One region of the Rhizobium sp. RHZ01 genome, then DNA from elsewhere that is predicted to be linked to it. Evidence: predicted binding sites of a transcription regulator. Region 1 holds the regulator's gene; each other region holds the start of a gene.
The links. Region 1 encodes LexA, which represses DNA repair genes until DNA is damaged. Its sites were predicted from a motif close to TGTTCNNNNTGTGTTCNG; they were not measured.
Positions count from the first base shown of each region.

Region 2: IB248_RS05935 (ImuA family protein) is a predicted target of LexA. The motif match lies at 2,453-2,470, and genes of this name have one in related genera.
Region 3: IB248_RS16160 (metallopeptidase family protein) is a predicted target of LexA. The motif match lies at 1,355-1,372, and genes of this name have one in related genera.
Region 4: recA (recombinase RecA) is a predicted target of LexA. The motif match lies at 3,214-3,231, and genes of this name have one in related genera.

Region 1 covers NZ_JACUZZ010000037.1:49,193-54,022, reverse strand. Annotated here, with positions in the region: gene gltA (citrate synthase) at 1-1,258, opposite strand, end outside; gene IB248_RS27905 (ComEC/Rec2 family competence protein) at 1,934-2,290, shown strand; gene IB248_RS27900 (hypothetical protein) at 2,281-2,541, shown strand; gene IB248_RS27895 (hypothetical protein) at 2,608-3,015, shown strand; gene lexA (transcriptional repressor LexA) at 2,996-3,712, opposite strand; gene IB248_RS27885 (VOC family protein) at 3,912-4,796, shown strand; gene kdsA (3-deoxy-8-phosphooctulonate synthase) at 4,793-4,830, shown strand, end outside.
Region 2 covers NZ_JACUZZ010000003.1:284,650-289,479, reverse strand. Annotated here, with positions in the region: gene IB248_RS05955 (efflux RND transporter permease subunit) at 1-328, shown strand, start outside; gene IB248_RS05950 (AAA family ATPase) at 382-657, opposite strand; gene IB248_RS05945 (VOC family protein) at 942-1,628, shown strand; gene IB248_RS05940 (NUDIX domain-containing protein) at 1,701-2,198, shown strand; gene IB248_RS05935 (ImuA family protein) at 2,520-3,275, shown strand; gene IB248_RS05930 (DUF982 domain-containing protein) at 3,937-4,224, shown strand; gene ligD (non-homologous end-joining DNA ligase) at 4,224-4,830, shown strand, end outside.
Region 3 covers NZ_JACUZZ010000014.1:82,761-87,590, reverse strand. Annotated here, with positions in the region: gene IB248_RS16170 (CoA ester lyase) at 1-565, shown strand, start outside; gene IB248_RS16165 (DUF1737 domain-containing protein) at 579-785, shown strand; gene IB248_RS16160 (metallopeptidase family protein) at 794-1,231, opposite strand; gene IB248_RS31785 (hypothetical protein) at 1,393-2,340, shown strand; gene IB248_RS16155 (DNA polymerase Y family protein) at 2,252-3,805, shown strand; gene IB248_RS16150 (error-prone DNA polymerase) at 3,805-4,830, shown strand, end outside.
Region 4 covers NZ_JACUZZ010000004.1:201,473-206,302, reverse strand. Annotated here, with positions in the region: gene alaS (alanine--tRNA ligase) at 1-1,844, opposite strand, end outside; gene recA (recombinase RecA) at 1,999-3,087, opposite strand; gene IB248_RS07095 (carbohydrate kinase family protein) at 3,328-4,272, shown strand; gene IB248_RS07090 (pseudouridine-5'-phosphate glycosidase) at 4,301-4,830, shown strand, end outside.

The DNA.
Region 1 (4,830 bases):
CCGGTTCGCCGACATAAAGCTGGCGCGGGCGACCGATACGCTGCTCTGGATCTTCGATCATCTCGTTCCACTGGGCAATCCAGCCGACCGTACGGGCCAGGGCAAACAGCACGGTGAACATAGTCGTGGGGAAGCCCAGGGCCTTCAGCGTGATGCCGGAGTAGAAGTCGATGTTCGGATAGAGCTTCTTCTCGATGAAGTATTCATCGGTTAGGGCGATGCGCTCGAGTTCCATCGCAACTTCGAGCAACGGATCGTCCTTGACGCCGAGTTCGCCGAGAACCTCATGCGTCGTCTTCTGCATGATCTTGGCGCGCGGATCGTAGTTCTTGTAGACGCGGTGACCGAAGCCCATCAGGCGGAACGGATCGTTCTTGTCCTTGGCGCGGGCGATGTATTCCGGAATGCGGTCAACAGTGCCGATCTCAGTCAGCATGTTCAGCGCTGCTTCGTTGGCGCCGCCGTGTGCCGGGCCCCAGAGGCATGCAATGCCGGCTGCGATGCAGGCAAACGGGTTTGCACCCGACGAGCCGGCGAGGCGGACGGTCGAGGTCGACGCGTTCTGCTCGTGGTCGGCGTGCAGGATGAAGATGCGGTCCATGGCGCGGGCCAGAACCGGATTGACCACATATTCCTCGCAAGGAACTGCAAAGCACATGCGCAGGAAGTTCGACGCGTAGTCGAGATCGTTCTTCGGGTAAACGAAGGGCTGGCCGATGTGATACTTGTAGGCCATGGCGGCCAGCGTTGGCATCTTGGCGATCATACGCAGGCTTGCGACCATGCGCTGATGCGGATCGGTGATGTCGGTGGAGTCGTGGTAGAACGCCGACAGCGCGCCGACGCAACCGCACATGACAGCCATCGGATGTGCATCGCGGCGGAAGCCCGTGAAGAACCGGCTCATCTGCTCATGCACCATCGTGTGATGCGTCACGCGATAGTCGAAGTCCTTCTTCTGGGCTGCGGTCGGCAGTTCTCCGTAGAGAAGCAGGTAGCAGACTTCGAGGAAGTCGCCGTGCTCGGCGAGCTGCTCGATCGGATAGCCGCGATGCAGCAGTACGCCGGCGTCACCGTCGATATAGGTGATTTTCGATTCACAGGACGCGGTCGAGGTGAAACCAGGATCGTACGTGAAGGAAGCCGTGTTCTTGTACAGGGCGCCGATATCGATGACGTCAGGACCGATGGTGCCGCTCTTGACGGCGAGATCGACTGATTTGTCACCGATTTTCAGTGTTGCGCTTTGTTCCGTCATTATGATCCTCCAAACTGGCGGTTGGCGCCATAAAAGCGCCATAGGGTTAAGCGTCGTCGATGATTGCTATATGATCGCGCGCCTAATGCCAAGTTACCGTGACGCCATTTTGTGCATCGCAGTATCAACTTTTGGGCACTTCTGCGATGACCCCTGCGCATAGCAGAAGCTGATGATTATCCTTAGCTTTTCCGGCTTCCGATTTTCCTTCAGATTTCAATCGATTATTCTTGCTTGGAAGCCCGTTAGCTTTCATTCTGGTTGTACGGGCGGCTGTTTTTGGGCGCAATGCATGCCGGGGTTGAGGCCATTGGAGGTGAGGGAAGCCACACCCGGCGCGGACGCGTTTGGGCGCGCGCCACAGCCTTCTTTTCTCGTGCCACGAGTTCCTGCGGAACCTCCGCTAACTTTCCAGACGCAATCCTTCGTGCCGTGGCCGACACGGATAAGGACTGCGTCGGATCGTTGTACCGTGTGGCTTCGTCTCGCCGTGGCAACGGAGATAGAGCATGGGCGGTTCTTCCTGGTTTCGTCCGTCTTCGCTGGGGCGGGCGCGATCCTCTGGTTCGTGCTTGGAAGTGCCCCCGGCCGAGCTCCGGATGTCGTTTGCGGCGACGCTTGCCCTCGTCGCCGGTTTACGCGATCTGGTCAAGAAGGCCGCCGCACGAACATCCCTTGCTGCAGGTCGCCGCAGTAACGCCCGTCGTTTTCATCATATGCTTCTTTGGTGGCATCCTGCTGACCGCGATGATCGGCGGCTTCTCGACCGCGCTTTTCGCCGTCGAGCACTTCCACCGGCTCAGCGCTTATGGTCTGCCGGCAAATCTCATGGCCATGCCGGTGGTCTCTTTCGTGGTGATGCCGATGGGCATGCTCGCTATGCTGCTGACACCTTTTGGCCTCGACGTCATTCCATGGAAAATTGCCGGTTTCGGGCTCGACATCGTGATCGCCATTGCCCAGATGGTCTCGACCTGGGCGGCAATATCGATATCGGCAGATTGCCGGGTTGGTATTTTCCTGTGGCGGTAGCAGGGTTCCTCTTACTTGCCCTTCTGCGCACCAAGATCCGCTACCTCGGCGCTGGCATTGCGGCGCTGGCAACAGTGCTTGTTGTGGTTGCGCCGAGCGAGCCGCCGCCCGACATGGTCATTGCCGAAGACGGCAATCTCGTCGCGATTGTGAGAGGACAAGTCCTTGCACCGAACCGGCCGCATCCGCCTGACTTCATTTTCGACCAATGGCGAATGGCGCTCGCCGCGGAGCTAGATCAACCAACGTAATTGTTGGAGGGTGTCAACGCTATCAGGCGGCGGGACAGTCAAGGCAGATCGGAGAGGTTATCTGCCGTGGAATTGCGCAATGCCCGCGATGCGTTACGTCAGGCTGCGACGAGCGCTGAGAACCGATTTGTATGCCTGAAAGGCGCCCGGTGCACAGCCACGCACGATAGCGGCTACGTCGTGACGATCGTCGAAAATCCCGCTTACTTCGGCGCTGCCTGCGATACGGCCGATATCGTCGTGACACCCGCTCGCCTCCGCACGACGGGGTGCCGGTCGGGCGCACTTTTGTTCACCGGCGAAACCTTGCGTCGCTTTGGTGCCGCTGAGGTAAGGATCGACGATCAAGGTAGCCCCGTCGTCACGACGGCCTATACGAGGCCCGACCGCCCTTGGATCCGCCATCGGGCGTATAATTGGCGAAGCGGCACCTTTGACGGCGAGCCGCTTGCCTTCAATGATAGCGGCGAATGAGGCCGACAAGCTTGCCCTGGACCTTGACACGGTCAGGCCCGAAAATGCGCGTCTCGTAAGCCGGGTTTGCCGCCTCAAGTGCGATGGAGGCGCCTTTCCGGCGGAAGCGCTTGAGCGTCGCTTCCTCATCATCGACAAGCGCAACAACGATGTCGCCGGCATTGGCGGTGCTGCCGTTGCGGATGATTACCGTGTCGCCATCAAAGATGCCGGCCTCGATCATCGAGTCGCCCTTGACCTCAAGCGCATAGTGCTCGCCTGGGCCAAGCATGTCCGCGGGAACCGTGATGTCATGGGTATTGTTCTGAATTGCCGAAATCGGTACGCCGGCAGCAATCCGTCCCATGACCGGTACAGAGGCAGGACCGCCGTTGTCAGCCTGCGGCGCTGGCTTCGGCGCCACAACTGGCTGTGGTTTGCCGAGGCTGCCTTCGATAACGCTCGGCGAAAAACCGCGGCGGGGCTGCAGGCTCGGGTTATATGCCTCGGGCAGTTTGATGACTTCCAGAGCGCGGGCTCGATTCGGCAGTCGGCGAATGAAGCCCCGTTCCTCCAGCGCGGTAATCAGGCGGTGGATGCCTGACTTCGACGCGAGGTCCAAGGCATCCTTCATTTCATCAAAAGAAGGGGGGACACCGGACTCCTTCATTCGCTCGTGAATGAAGAGAAGAAGCTCCTGTTGCTTGCGCGTCAGCATCGAAGTTGAACCCCAGAGTCGTGAAACAAAGCCAGAACAGACACTATATGTTCCATATGTGTTCCGCAAGTACCTAAATTTTCGTAAATCTTGCCTGCAACTTGCTGAGTTTTTGCGTCTCATTTGACCGAAAGCGTAGAAGGGGGTTGCATTGTCCTGTTGCCCGGCGCACATCTTCGCAAATTCCGGAGAAGTTGCCATGAGCGAAGCACATCCGCTGGACCACATCGTGCTGCCGGTTCCAAATATCAGGCTCTCGCGCGAGCGTCTCGGAAAGCTGGGATTCACCGTCGCGCCCGACGCCCGGCACCCGTTTGGGACCGAGAATGCCTGCATATTCTTCGCCGACGAAACTTATCTGGAGCCTCTCGGGGTCGCCAATGCCGAACTGCATGAAGCTTCGGCGCAGAAAGGCAATGTCTTCACCGCGCGGGACCGTGCCTTTCGATTCCGATGTGGAGACGATGGGCTGTCTGCCGTGGTCTTTGCGACGGCGGATGCCGATCGCGACCATGCCCGGTTTCTGTCCGAAAAGATCAATGGCGGCGAGATGCTGCAGTTCGAGCGGCCGATGAAGATGCCCGATGGCTCGGAGGTGACGGCTGCATTTAAGCTCGCCTTTGCAGTTGACCTGCGCGCTCCAGATTTCTTTTTCTTCACATGCCAACGTGTCAACCCGCTGCCAGCCGACCGGAAAGCCCTGCAAGTGCATGCAAATGGGGTGGTTGGGATCGCAGAGATCGTGCTTGGGGCACCCGACCCCAAGGCGTTTGGACCATTCCTGCGCGCCGCCGCCCACAGCTTGGGAACGACCAATGAGGCCTTCGGTGTGAGTGTGACAACTCCGAATGCCAGAGTGAGTGTTCTCTCCCCGGATGGACTGGACGCCTACTTCGACATCCCTGCGCCTTCCGACGATCGCGGTCTGCGTGGTGTTGCCATCGTTTTCAAAGTAGGCGATCTCGCCGTGACAGAAGCGCAATTGGCTGCTAACGGGATGACCTATACGCGCAAGAACAATCGAATTCTGGTGAAGGCCGCGCCCGGACAGGGCGCTCTCTTCGCCTTCGAGGAGAAACGATGAGCCAGACAAATTCCGAAGTCGTGGTCGGCGAAGG
Region 2 (4,830 bases), on a different contig from region 1:
CACCCGAAACTCGGTGGTGCTCATCGACCAGATCGATAGACGGATGGAGGAGGAAGGCAGGAGTTGGCAGGGCGTCATCGACGTCACCGCGCAGCGTCTGCGGCCGGTTTTCCTGACCGCCGGTTCGACGATCCTCGGCATGCTGCCGATCATCCGCGATCCGTTCTGGTCGCCGCTTGCCTTTACCGTGGTGGGGGGTCTGGTCGTTGCCGCGGCGCTGACGTTGATCTTCCTTCCGGCGCTTTATGTCCTGTGGTTCCGGATTCCACCTGAATTGGAACGACGACCCGCTCCGATTGCCGAGGCCGTGGCGCAGCCCGCATCCTAGGATAGATTGTAGGGTCGTAACTGTTTGCCGGGCCATAGTATTGCCGAGGCATGTCACATGTTGCATTTCGTGTTGTAGTGCCGTGCCAGACCCGCCTCGGAATCCGACGCCACAGTCCGGATCTCCTCGTCGGAAAGGCGTCCACGAAGGTAGAACCGGAAGATATCCGCGCGTGGTTTCTCGTCCGGAAGCCCGATTTCGAAATGGCGCTCGAGACGGCCAGAGCGCAGTAATACGGCGTCGATCAAGTGCGGATAGTTCGTCGCGCCGATGACGATGACCCTGCAAACCGCACGCGCTGTTTCGGATATGTCTCTGGCTGAGGACATACTAGAGGCGGGCATCGAAGCAGCGTTGGTGCTTGCAAGGAAATCGGAGCCATAACCTCCGTTTAGACGCCAGCGAAAATGGGCGGCAAATCCTCGCAACTGCCGGATTGTTGTCTCGATGAGGCGTGCCGACTAAAATCCGACTTCGGGTCTGGGGGCACCATAGGGGCAATCGCGTTGATGTCGGCCGTAGTGCAGGTTTGTAGAGTTTGATAACTCGCGTCATCCGTGAGCGCTCCCCACCTGCCGTTTATCTCGCAGCTAAACAATCTAGGAGACTCGAGATGGGTAATACCGAGGTTCGCAGCGAAAATTCACCCCGGCCCACGCGCGATCGAGGCGTCGACATGAAGCTGGAAGTGGTCGTAATCCCCGTAGCCGACGTCGATCGGGCCAAGAGCTTCTACGCGAGCCTTGGCTGGCGGCTAGACGGCGACTTCACCGCTGGTAGCGAGTGGCGCGTAATCCAGTTCACGCCGCCCGGTTCGGGATGCTCGGTCATCTTCGGAAAGAACGTCACTTCGGCTGCGCCCGGTTCTGCGCGGGGCCTATATCTGATCGTCTCCGACATCGGCGCGGCGCGCGAGGAACTTCTGGCGCGCGGTGTACGGATCAGCGAAGTGTTTCATGCAGGCGAAGAAAAGATTGGTACCGACGAGCCGTACCTTTTCGGGAGCCGGAGAGTAAGCGGCCGCGACCCTGAGCGCCGCACCTATAGGACCTACGCCTCGTTCAATGATCCTGATGGGAACGGCTGGTTGTTGCAGGAGGTCACCGGCCGCTTGCCGGGTCGCATAGACACGGGCGGGGCAGCCTTCGTTTCTTCCGCCGAACTCGAGGCCGCGCTGCGGCGCGCGTCAGAGGCCCATGGTGAACACGAGAAACTGACCGGGCAACACGATGAAGGTTGGCCAATCTGGTATGCGGAATACATGGTAAAGGAACAAACGGGAGAGCCGTTGCCTACCTAGCCATGGCCGCAGGGGCGAGGCCACTTACTCGAAAGCCTTGCCGCGTATCGGCCTTCGCTCCATGTTCGCGCGATGGACCAGCCGGATCGACATTTCTCGAAGCTGACGCCTTACACGCACAGGGTTTTTGCAGGCGACCTGGCGGAGCAGGTCGGGGCGCTTTGCTATCGGAAATCTCTCCGCGGTATCGACATACTTCTGATCACGACCCGCCAAACAAAGCGGTGGACCATTCCCAAGGGATGGCCGTGCGCTAATTTGAAAGCGTACCAGGCCGCAGAGCGGGAAGCGTGGGAAGAGGCCGGCGTCCGGGGAAAGATCAGGAAGAAGACCTTCGGTCATTACACGTATACGAAGTACCTGAAGGACAACGAGCACGTAACTTCGATCGTCGGCGTTTATCTGCTCGAGGTCAGGCGGGAGCGCTTAAAGTTTCCAGAGCAAGACCAGCGCGATTTGATTTGGAGACATCCGCGAGAAGCAGCCGTCTTGGTGCAAGAGCCAGAGCTGAAGGGGTTGATCCTAAAGTTGGGTCGGAAGTGGAAAGCTAGCGCAAGATCAGTGGCCTGATACGTGTTGCCAGCTTTGCGGCCGAGTTCGATACTCCGGTCGCAGACGCCGCACACCAAGGTATGATTGAGCCGCGATACTTCCGCGAGGTTCTCTCGTCGCAGGAATTTTTTCTCATCGTTAGATATCGTACGAACTTGAATTTCGACCGGCTACGGCATTGGATTCGTTCGCGGATCATTTTCATGCCACCCCTAGAAAAGCCGAGCTGCCCATGGTGACCGCAGATAGCCCTATTGACTAGACTGCCTTACCGGAACACATGTAGAACATAATCGCTTCCAAAGCGAGATGGAACCCATGAATTGACGAAGGCTACAGATGGCGCATGCGAGCGCAAACCCCGTTATTTCCGAGCTTCGCGAGCGTATTTCTCATCTTGATGGCGCCCTATCGCGACGGAAATGCGCCCTGCCATTTGGTGTGCCGGAAATTGATAGCCATCTGCCTGGTGGGGGGCTGGCATTGGGAGCGATCCACGAGTTCGCGGGCGGTGGTGCGGGGGCCGTGGATGGGGCAGCCGCAGCCCTTTTTGCAGCCGGGGTCGCCGCTCGCACGAAAGGGAAAGTGATTTGGTGCCTTACCCGACCGGATCTCTTCTTTCCTGCGCTGGCGCAGGTCGGCCTTCACCCGAACCGGGTAATATTCGTCGAAGCGGATCGAGAGGAGGATGTTCTCGCGTCGATGGAGGAAGCCCTTTCCTACGGTGCACTAGGAGCCGTCGTTGCTGAATTGGTTCGACTGCCGATGACGGCGTCCCGACGGCTGCAACTGGCGGCGGAAAAGTCCGGCACACTGGGATTGATTATTCGGCGGTGGCGCCGACAGAGCGAGGCAACGGACTTCGGTCAGCCAACGGCCTCGGCCACGCGATGGAGGGTAAGCGTTATGCCATCGGAAGAGCTTCCTGTTCCTGGTGTGGGGAGGGCTCGCTGGATGCTGGAGTTAATGAGAGTGAAAGCTGGCGAGTGTGCCGAGTTCGAAGTCGAAGCTTGTGATTTGTCCGGTCGCATTGCGATCCCAACGTCGGCTGGAACTTGGAGTACCGGAGGAAATCGATCCGCCCATGCCAGTTGAGTTTACCAGGATCACTCATCTAATCCACCTTGCTGGTACACGCCGCATGACGCGCATGTTCGCCGAGCAGTGACGCCGGGTGACCTTAACAAATCCTGTCCGATGAAACCGAAGACGACAAAGGAAATGTCATGTCTGCGATGAAGCAAGTGCGCGAGGAAATTAGTCCAGTCGATCAAGCTATAGAGTGGCACGATGGCGATCTGCATGCCACGATTGCCACACTGATCGACGACTGCCGCTTCCTTCGAGACCAGCTCGATACCGCTCAGAAATGCATGAGCAGCGGTCTAACGCGGGGTTGGAAGCCAAGATCTGAGCGATGATCAACTGTGGGAACTGAGCGCAAAAAGGACCTGCCAGTTGGTGCGCCCGGGAGGTACGGGAATCCAGCGCAGATTGATGCACCATTGCTCGCTGGGCAACGACACAACGCTCTTTGATTTAGTGATGACTGATATAAAGAGTTGAGCAATCCCGCAAAAAGCCACATCAGAGTGGACCCAGAGAAGTGTTTTCCAAATGGAAACGGCTATCCTTCAGGGGAAAGGTTAACTCCCATGCGACGCTTTTGTTCCGCTGGACTTATATATTTTCACTCCCCTAGACAAACGAATCACTTGGCATTTTAGTGGGCGGAGATATGTCAAGGAGTTTCGCCATGGCCGTCGATCTTCCCGTGTTTATTAAGCCCCTGCAGGTCGAAATCGATGGCATGGGACGATATCGAAAAGCGGAGACCGTCGACCAACTGGCGGCCATGCTGCTCAGCGGCAAATGGCATCATCGCGGCGGCGAGAAATTTCACAGTGCGCTGATGCGATCGGTGGAGGCCTTGGAATTTTATACCGATGCCGATACAGCCAGGGCCGCGTTCGTCGATGCTGCCCACGAGGCAGGCATGCTCGTACTTCCCGACGACATCGCCGAGATGAAAAAGGCTGGCTAATGGTGAAGGCTCCTCGTGAACGGCCGTTGCTGGCCGACTACCAGCCAATCCGTTCCCGTCCACGAGAGCCGCGCGACCCCAAGCAGCCTCAGCTGCCATTCGACCCAATGCCCGACCGGATCGAGCCGTGCCTGGCGCTTTTGAAGCCGCGCCCGCCGGTCGGCGACGAATGGTTCTATGAAGTAAAGTGGGATGGGTATCGGATCGCGGTCCACCTCAACAAGGGTAACGTTCGCATCCTGACGCGTGGCGGACACGACTGGACGCATCGCTTCCCACACATTGACCAGGCGGCTAAGGCACTGGATGTTGGGAGCGCCATCATCGACGGGGAGGCGGTAGTCCTCGATCCCGAAGGTCGCCCTCACTTCGGAATGCTGCAGAACTCGCTCGGGGGACGAGGAGGCAAGCTTCGGTCCGGCCAGGCGATGATGATGGCTTTTGATCTGCTTTATTTCGACGGTCACGATATCCGCAGCTTGGAACTGACGGCGCGGCGCTACTTTCTGGAGTCACTCTTGCGAAACGAGGATGGCGCTATCCGCCTGTCCGATACCATTGATGGTGATGGCCGTGAGATTTTTGCCGCTGCATCCCGGCATGGGC
Region 3 (4,830 bases), on a different contig from region 1:
CCGGCTTGCCGATGCCGATGCGCCGGAAAGCCTCCGCATCTGGGCGATGATCGAAACGCCCCGCGGCATTCTGAACGCGGCGGCGATCGCCGAAGCCGGACGCACGCCGGGCTCAAGACTCGATTGTTTCGTCGTTGGCCTCAACGACCTGCGCAAAGAGACCGGTGTCTTGCCGCAGCCCGGCCGCACCTATCTCGTGCCCTGGCTGATGCAGGTGGTTCTTGCCGTGCGTGCCTATGGCCTCGACGCGATCGACAGTGTCTTCAATGATTTCAAGGACGCAGATGCCTTCGACGCCGAATGCGCGCATGCCCGGGCCATGGGCTTCGACGGCAAGATGCTGATCCATCCTGCTCAGATCGAAGCGTCAAACCGGCATTTCGGCCCGGACAAGGCGGCAATTGCCGAGGCGGAGGCAATCATCGCCGCCTTTGCCGACCCGGCTGCCGAAGGTCTGAACGTCATCAATGTCAATGGACGGATGATCGAGCGGCTGCATCTTGTCCAGGCGGAAAGTCTGGTTCATAAAGCCCGCCTGATTACTGAGCGCCAAACGGCGAAGTGAAAGACGACTCTAGATGAAGCTTTATCGCCTTCTGACCGGCCAGGATGATGCCGCTTTCTGTCATCGCGTAACCGACGCCCTCAACAAGGGCTGGTCGCTGAACGGCTCGCCGTCGCTGACCTTCAACACCCAGACCGGCCAGGTGATGTGCGCTCAGGCGATCGTCAAGGAAGTCGAAGGCAAGGACTACCACCCGGACATGAAGCTATCCGAACAGTAAGCGAAGGCTTAGCGTTCGGCCGCCTCTTCGGCACTTGCCTCGATCCGTTCCATGTCGTCGTCGCTGAGACCGAAATGGTGGCCGATCTCGTGGATGAGGACGTGGGTGATGATATCGCCCAGCGTCTCGTCGTTCTCCGCCCAGTAGTCGAGGATCGGCCGCCTGTAGAGGCGGATACGGTTCGGCAGTTCGCCGGTTTCCATCGTGAAACGCTCCGAGATGCCCCGGCCTTCAAAGAGGCCGAGAAGGTCGAATGGCGTTTCCAGCGCCATGTCCTCGAACACGTCGTCGTCAGGGAAATCCTCGATCTCGATGGTCAGATTGGTGGTCAGCGAGCGGAATTCTTCCGGCAGGTGGCTATATGCCTCCATCGCCAACGACTCGAAGGTACTGATCGTCGGCGCGTGGCGATCCCGCCAATCCTCGCTCTGGTCTATGCGGGCCATTAATATTCCTTCCTTTGCCGCCCATATAGAACCTTTGCGCACGATTTTCGAGAGCGGAATCAAAGGCAGGAATAAATTCACATCAAATGCCTGTTGACTCTTTCGCCCGCCTCTGGAATCCATAAGAACATAACAGGAACATATGAGACTTGGAGAACGTCATGGCACAGTCGGCCGTGACGCGCGAGCGGCTTTTTGCGCTCCGCGAAACCATTGCAAAGCTTGAAGGGAAGCCCGCGCCGGCCTTGGCGGCCGCGCAAAGCGAAGCCTTGGCCGACAATGGCCTCGCCGCCAAGAACGACAGCGGCCCGCGTCTTCCTCTTGGAATACCCGCACTCGACGAGGCGATCGATGGCGGCTTGCCGCTCGACGGGATCACCGAGGCTCGCACCGACCTCTTGCGGGAGGCCGGTGCCGGCAGCGGCTTTGTGCTGGCGCTTGCCGCCATGCTGCAGCGTCAAGTCGAGGAGAGCCACAGTGCGCCGCTACCGATCCTGTGGATCGCGGACATGGTTTCCACGATGGAAGCAGGCGTCCCCTACGCCGTAGGGTTACGAGATTTCGGTCTGAAACCGGACCAGTTCTTCTATGCCAGTCCGCGCAAGCTTGAAGACGCTCTCTGGCTTGCGGAATCTGCAGTCGAAAGCGGCGTTTTTCCTGCGACGGTTCTGGAGATCCGCGGCAACCCAAAGCCCTTCGGCCTGACGGAGAGCCGTCGTTTGAGCTTGCGGGCGAAAGCATCGAAACGCCCGCTTTTCCTGTTGCGGCAGGCTGGAGAGGAAGAAGCCAGCAGCGCTTATTTCCGCTTCCTTGCAGCACCCGCGCCGGCACAGGCGCGCCCCTTGCCGGATGGCACGATGCTGGGCGGTAGCATCGGCAATCCGGTTTTTCATCTCACCCTGGAGAAGAGCCGCAACCCGGCTCCCCTCTCCTTTCTACTGGAGTGGAACCCCCATGACCGCCGTTTTTTCGCCGTCTCCCAATCAGCCAACCCTCGCCTTCCAGACGAACGCGCAACGCATTCTGGCACTCCACTTTCCGCACCTTCCAACCGACCGGATCGCAAGAAAGAAATGGGGGCTCTCCTGGCGTTCGCACGGACGTCCTGAAGCCGCACCGATCGTCTGTTCCAGCCGCCTCAACAATACGATGCGGCTGACGGCACTGGACGAGGCTGCCGAAACACTCAATCTCCGAAAGCATATGGGTGTCGCCGAAGCCCGCGCCATCTACCCCACGCTTGATGTGATCGAGGACGACCCAGCCGCCAACCGGCGCTTCCTGGAAGCGATCGCCGACTGGTGCGATCGCTATACCCCGCTTGTTGCTCTCGACGGCGTCGATGGCTTGTTCCTTGACATTACCGGGTGCGCCCATCTGTTTGGCGGTGAGACGCCCCTTCTCAAGGATATTCTCGCACGGCTCTTCCAGATGGGAATTGACGCCCGCGGCGCCATCTCTTCCTCGCCTGGATTGTCCTGGGCCATCAGCCGTTTTGGCCAAGGCGGCATCATCGAGCATGGGGAGGCAGAACAGGCGTTGGCTCCCCTGCCCGTCGCGGCCCTGCGTCTCGAGGACGAAACCATAGGGGGCCTGGACAAGATGGGCCTCAAATATGTCGGCGATTTGCTGACCGCGCCCCGCGCCCCCCTCGCCCGCCGCTTTGGGGGAGCTGTGCTCTTGAGGCTCGATCAGGCGCTTGGGACCGATGAAGAGCCGGTCTCTCCACGCCTGCCGGTCGCAAGCCTCTCGGTCGAACGTCGCCTGATTGAGCCGATCGGAGCCGAAGACGATATTCTCGCACTCACGGGTCAGGTTGCCGTCTCCCTGAAGCCCTCGCTGGAAGCCCGCGGTGTCGGCGGCCGTATCTTCGAGTTGGTCCTGTTCCGTGTCGACGGCAAGGTTTTTCGCATTTCTGCCGGGACCGCGCAGCCCTTGCGGGAGCCCAAGCGCATTGCCGCCCTCTTTGCCGAACGCCTGCAGGCAATTCACGACGATTTCGATGCGGGTTACGGATTCGAGATCCTTCGTCTCAATGTACTCCTGCACGAAGATTTCGTGACGTCACAGGGAGACTTCGAACACCGCCAGCAGAAGGACGCGTCTCTTGCTGCCTTCGTGGATCGGGTTTCAGCTCGCCTCGGAGAAGACTGCCTGCAAACCTTCCAATTGCGGGAGAGCCACATACCGGAAAGAGCCTACACTACAGTGCCGGCAATCGAACATCTGTCCGCCCCGAAAACCCGGGAGGGGCATCTGCCACCAGCCAGGAGCGAACGGCCCATCCGGCTATTGCGGAAAGCGGAGCCGATGGATGCCTTTGCCATCGAAATCCCTGATGGCGCACCAGCGAGCTTTCACTGGCGGCGCATGCAGCACCGTGTCTTGAAGAGCGAGGGCCCGGAGCGGCTGGCAATGGAATGGTGGCTCGATGGCGTAGATGGAAAGGATGCTGGGGATCGGGACTATTTCCGGATCGAAGACGATAAGGGGCGCCGCTTCTGGATCTATCGCCAGGGTCATTATGAGCGTGACACAACACAGAGTTGGTTCATGCACGGGGTCATTGCCTGATGTCCGCCTTCTTCGAAATCGGCGCCAAGACCAATTTCTCGTTTCTGGAGGGCGCCTCCAAGCCCGAGGAAATGGTCGTTCAGGCTGCCGTTATGAAGCTTGGAGGCCTTGGCATTGCCGACCGCAACTCAGTTGCAGGTGTCGTCCGGGCCCATGCCCAGGCAGAGGCGATCCGGAAGAAGTTCGAACGAATGAAAGCCGGGCTTCTGGAGGAGCGCGAGAAGAAGGACATCATTCCCGACCCGATCCGTTTCCAGCCGGGAGCCCGCCTCGTCTTTGCGGATGGAACGCCTGACATTCTTGCCTACCCCCGAGATCGCCAGGGCTGGGCGCACCTTTGCCGGTTGCTGAGCGCTGGAAACCTGAGAGCCGAGAAGGGTAAGTGCATTCTGTCGGAAGCAGATCTGATGGAATGGGGCGACGACATGATGCTTGCAATCATTCCGCACCCGTCCATTGCCGACGATAACAATCACGCCGCGTTCGAAGCCTGTCTGGAGCGCTTCAGAAAACGCTTCCGGAAAAACATCCACATGGCGCTCGCTCCCGCCTATGACGGCCGCGATAGGCGCATGTTTGCGACCATCTCCATGCTAGCTGACCGTAGCCGCATCCCGCTGATCGCCACCAACCAGCCACTCTACCACGATACGGCCCGCCGCCCCCTCGCCGATATCGTTACGTCGATCCGGGAGCATATTCCCATTCCCGAGGCTGGCTTTCTCCTGGCTCCGAATGCCGAACGCTATCTCAAGAGTGGCAACGAAATTCTGCGCCTCTTCAGAGACTATGCGCACGCCGTAACAAACACAGGGAAGTTCTTTGAAAGCCTTTCCTTTTCGCTCGACGAACTGGAGCACAACTATCCCTCCGAGAATGACGAGGGGGAAACACCCTATGAAACACTGGAACGCCTTACCAATTCAGGTGCAGCAAAGCGCTTCCCCAACGGCGTGCCTGAGAAAGTTCAGAATAACATCGAATACGAGTTGGATCTCGTTCGTCGTAAGCAATATGAACCATAC
Region 4 (4,830 bases), on a different contig from region 1:
ATGTCCTCGACGACCTTCAGCTCGTCGGCCGTCATCGGCTTTGGATGAGAAACGTCGAAGCGCAGGCGCTCGGGCGCAACCAGCGAGCCCTTCTGAGCCACATGCGTGCCCAACACTTCGCGCAGCGCCTCGTGCAGCAAGTGGGTGGCGGAGTGGTTCGCGCGCAGACGCGAACGGCGCGCATGGTCGACCGTCAACGCAACCGGCTCGCCGGCCTTCACTGTGCCCTCGACAACAGTGCCGATGTGGACGAAGAGGCCCTCGCCCTTCTTCTGGGTGTCGGTGATTTCAACCTTCGCGGTATCGGAGGTGATGACACCGGTATCGCCCATCTGGCCGCCGGACTCGCCGTAGAACGGCGTTTGGTTGACGACGATCTGAACCTTGTCGCCGGCCGACGCAGCATCGACCGCGGCACCGTCCTTCACGATGGCCTGAACAACGCCTTCTGCGGTCTCAGTGTCGTAGCCGAGGAACTCGGACGCGCCGTGCTTTTCCTTGAGTTCAAACCAGATCGTCTCGGTAGCCTTGTCGCCGGAGCCGGCCCAGTGCGAACGCGCCTCGGCCTTCTGGCGTTCCATGGCGTCCGTAAAGCCTGATATGTCGACGCCGATTTCGCGGGCGCGCAGCGCATCCTGTGTCAGATCGAGTGGGAAGCCATAGGTGTCGTAAAGCTTGAACGCGGTTTCGCCGTCGAGCATGTCGCCCTTGCCGAGCGTCGTCGTTGCATCGGAAAGCAGTGAAAGACCACGCTCCAGCGTCTTGCGGAAGCGAGTTTCCTCCAGCTTCAGCGTCTCGGAGATCAGCGATTCCGCACGCACCAGCTCCGGATAGGCGCGACCCATCTCCTGAACGAGTGTCGGCAACAGCTTCCAGATCATCGGTTCCTTGGCACCCAGGAGCTCGGCGTGGCGCATTGCGCGGCGCATGATGCGGCGAAGCACGTAGCCGCGGCCTTCGTTGGACGGCAACACGCCATCGGCAATCAGGAACGCAGAGGAGCGCAGGTGGTCGGCGATGACACGGTGGCTCGCACGGCGCTCGCCCTCGGCCCTTACACCCGTGACCTCCTCGGAAGCCTCGATCAGGGCACGGAACAGGTCAATGTCGTAGTTATCGTGCTTGCCCTGCAGAACTGCCGCGACGCGCTCCAGTCCCATACCGGTATCGATCGACGGACGCGGAAGGTCGATGCGCTCTTCCTTCGTGACCTGCTCGTACTGCATGAAGACGAGGTTCCAGATCTCGATGAAGCGGTCACCATCTTCCTCCGGCGAACCGGGAGGGCCGCCCCAGATATGAGCGCCGTGGTCGTAGAAGATTTCCGAGCATGGGCCGCACGGGCCGGTATCACCCATCGCCCAGAAATTGTCGCTGGTGGGAATACGGATGATCTTCTCGTCCGGCAGGCCTGCGATCTTCTTCCAGAGGTTAAAGGCCTCATCATCCGTGTGATAGACGGTGACCAGCAGCCGCTTGGCGTCGAGCGCAAATTCCTTGGTGATCAGGTTCCAGGCAAGTTCGATCGCCCGCTCCTTGAAGTAATCGCCGAATGAGAAGTTGCCGAGCATCTCGAAGAAGGTGTGGTGGCGTGCGGTGTAGCCAACGTTATCAAGGTCGTTATGCTTGCCGCCGGCGCGGACGCACTTCTGCGCGGTCGAGGCCGTCTTGTATGGACGCTGCTCCAGACCGGTGAAAACGTTCTTGAACTGCACCATGCCGGCATTGGTGAACATCAGCGTCGGATCGTTGCGCGGCACCAACGGGCTCGACGGAACGATTTCGTGGCCGTTCTTCTTGAAGTAGTCGAGGAAGGTCGACCGGATATCATTCACACCGCTCATGCTATGCCCTTCAATGCTGCCGGAAGGCAGGTCAAAACTTAAATCCAGTGGCTTTTATCGCTCGCCTTAACCACTGTCCAGCAGACAAACAAAACCGGCCGCAATCTCATTAGGAATGCGACCGGTTTTGAACTCTGGGAAACCGCCAGGCAAATCAGCCGTCTGCAGCCTCGTCGCCGTCATTTGCATCAGGGCCGCCATTCTGCAGGAAGCGGTCCGCAATCAGGCCAGCATTCTGACGAAGCGCCGTCTCGATCTCGCGCAGGAGATCCGGATTGTCACGCAGGAACAGCTTCGCATTTTCGCGGCCCTGGCCAAGACGCTGGCTATTATAGGAGAACCAGGCCCCTGATTTCTCGACGATACCCGCCTTGACACCAAGGTCGACCAGTTCGCCGGTCTTCGAAACGCCTTCACCATACATGATGTCGAATTCGACCTGCTTGAAGGGAGGCGCCATCTTGTTCTTGACGACCTTGACGCGCGTCTGGTTGCCGATGACCTCTTCCCGCTCCTTGACTGCACCGATACGACGGATGTCGAGGCGAACGGACGCATAGAATTTCAGCGCGTTGCCGCCGGTCGTCGTTTCCGGCGAACCGAACATGACACCAATCTTCATGCGGATCTGGTTGATGAAGATGACCATGGTGTTGGACTTCGAAATCGAAGCCGTCAGCTTGCGCAGCGCCTGGCTCATCAGGCGCGCCTGAAGGCCCGGCAGATTGTCGCCCATTTCGCCTTCGATTTCGGCACGCGGCGTCAGCGCGGCAACCGAGTCGACGACAAGAACGTCGACAGCGCCGGAACGCACCAGCGTATCGGTGATCTCGAGCGCCTGCTCGCCAGTATCCGGCTGCGAGATCAGGAGGTTCTGCAGATCGACACCGAGCTTGCGGGCGTAAACCGGGTCAAGCGCGTGTTCCGCATCGACGAAGGCACAGATGCCACCCTTCTTCTGCGATTCCGCTATCGTCTGCAGCGCCAGCGTCGTCTTACCCGAGCTTTCTGGTCCGTAAATCTCAATGATACGGCCCTTTGGAAGGCCGCCGATGCCGAGCGCTATATCCAACCCGAGAGAACCCGTCGAAACCGTCTCGATCTCGACGACATTCTCATTCGAGCCGAGCTTCATGATTGAGCCCTTGCCGAACGACCGCTCGATCTGTGAGAGTGCCGCTTCAAGTGCCTTGCTTTTGTCCACCGATTTGTCCTCTACAAGCCGCAATGTATTCTGTGACATTCGATCCACCTTTAGGTTATTGAAGCCGCTCAAGCAATGTCGCCAGCGATGGCGATTTTGTACCGCATTTGTTCTCATTGCGCAAGTTGCGTGCAAATAATTGAAACAAAAAGGTAAATTTGCCAGTGTTCTACATTTGTTTTCGTGATGGAAAGCAACGGCTTAGATATAGCGCTCTGGTCGCCAGCCGACCAGCGGCGGCAGGACGATTCGTATCTTTCGACCATGCGGGACGATGAAATGAAGCGGAAGATTCTTGTCCTCGGCGGAGCCCACATCGACAGGCGCGGACGCATCTCAGGCGACACCGTGCCAGGCGCCAGCAATCCAGGCTCATGGTTTGAGGAGCCGGGCGGCGGCGGCTTCAATGCGGCGCGCAACCTTGCCAGGTTGGGCTTCGATGTGACGATGATTTCACCGCGTGGCGGCGATCCGATCGGCGAGATGGTCGGCGAGGCGGCCGACTTCGCTGGGGTTCATGATCGCCCCTTCATTTTCCTGGATCGGAAGACGCCGAGTTACACCGCAATCATCGAGAGCGACGGAAACCTCGTGATTGCGCTTGCCGACATGGATCTCTATCGGATGTTCGTACCGCGGCGCCTTTCGATCCGTGCCGTACGTGACGCCTTTGCCGCCACCGATTTCATTCTCATTGATGCCAACCTGCCGGCAGAGACGCTGGCATCGATCGTCGAGCGCGCAAAAGCTCTCGGCAAGCCGGTGGGCGCGATCGCCATCTCGCCCGCGAAGGCCCTCAAGCTCAAACCATGCATCGAAGGGATCGACTATCTTTTCCTCAACGAGGCCGAGGCTGCCGCATTGACCGGCGAGCGCCCAAACGATCCCGCGCACTGGCCGTCACTGCTGGGTGACATCGGTTTACGCGGTGGCGTCGTCACCCGCGGCCAACGCGAGCTGATCGCCTTCGCGGATCGCCATGTTGTTGCCCAGCAGCCGGCAAACCTCGAAGATGTCGCGGATGTCACCGGTGCGGGTGACTCGCTTGCAGCCGGCGTTATCTCCGGATTGATGCGTGGAATTTCCTTAGCCGATGCCATCAGGGAGGGCGCCGCGGCCGCGGCACTTACCGTACAATCGCCGCATGCCGTCAATGAAAACCTCTCCCCAGATCTCGTGAGGGAGACACTTTCCCTTGTTCCGCCGGCGAGAATTCTGCATTGAAGGCAATACCGATGAAATGGAAGCGACAATGACGAAACCGATCTCCCCCCTCCTGCCGATCGCCTACTCCAAGGAAGTCGCAAGCGCCAAGCAGCGCGGCGCGCCGATCGTGGCGCTTGAATCGACCATCATCACCCATGGCATGCCCTACCCTGGCAACATCGAGATGGCCCGCAGCGTCGAGGCGCTCATTCGTGAGCAGGGCGCGGTCCCAGCCACCATCGCGGTCATTCACGGTACGCTGCATATCGGCCTCGAATCCGACCAGTTGGAGCAACTGGCGCAGGCCAAGGACGTCCTCAAGGTTTCGCGCGCCGATCTCGCCTTTGCGATCGCCGAGCGCCGTCACGGCGCAACGACCGTCGCAGCAACGATGATCGCCGCCGAGCGTGCCGGTATCAAGGTCTTTGCAACGGGTGGCATCGGTGGCGTCCACCGCGGCGCGGAAGAAAGCTTCGATATCTCCGCTGACCTCGAGGAACTCGGCCGCACCAGCGTCATCGTCGTTTGCGCCGGCGCCAAGGCGATCCTCGATATACCGAAGACCCTTGAAGTCCT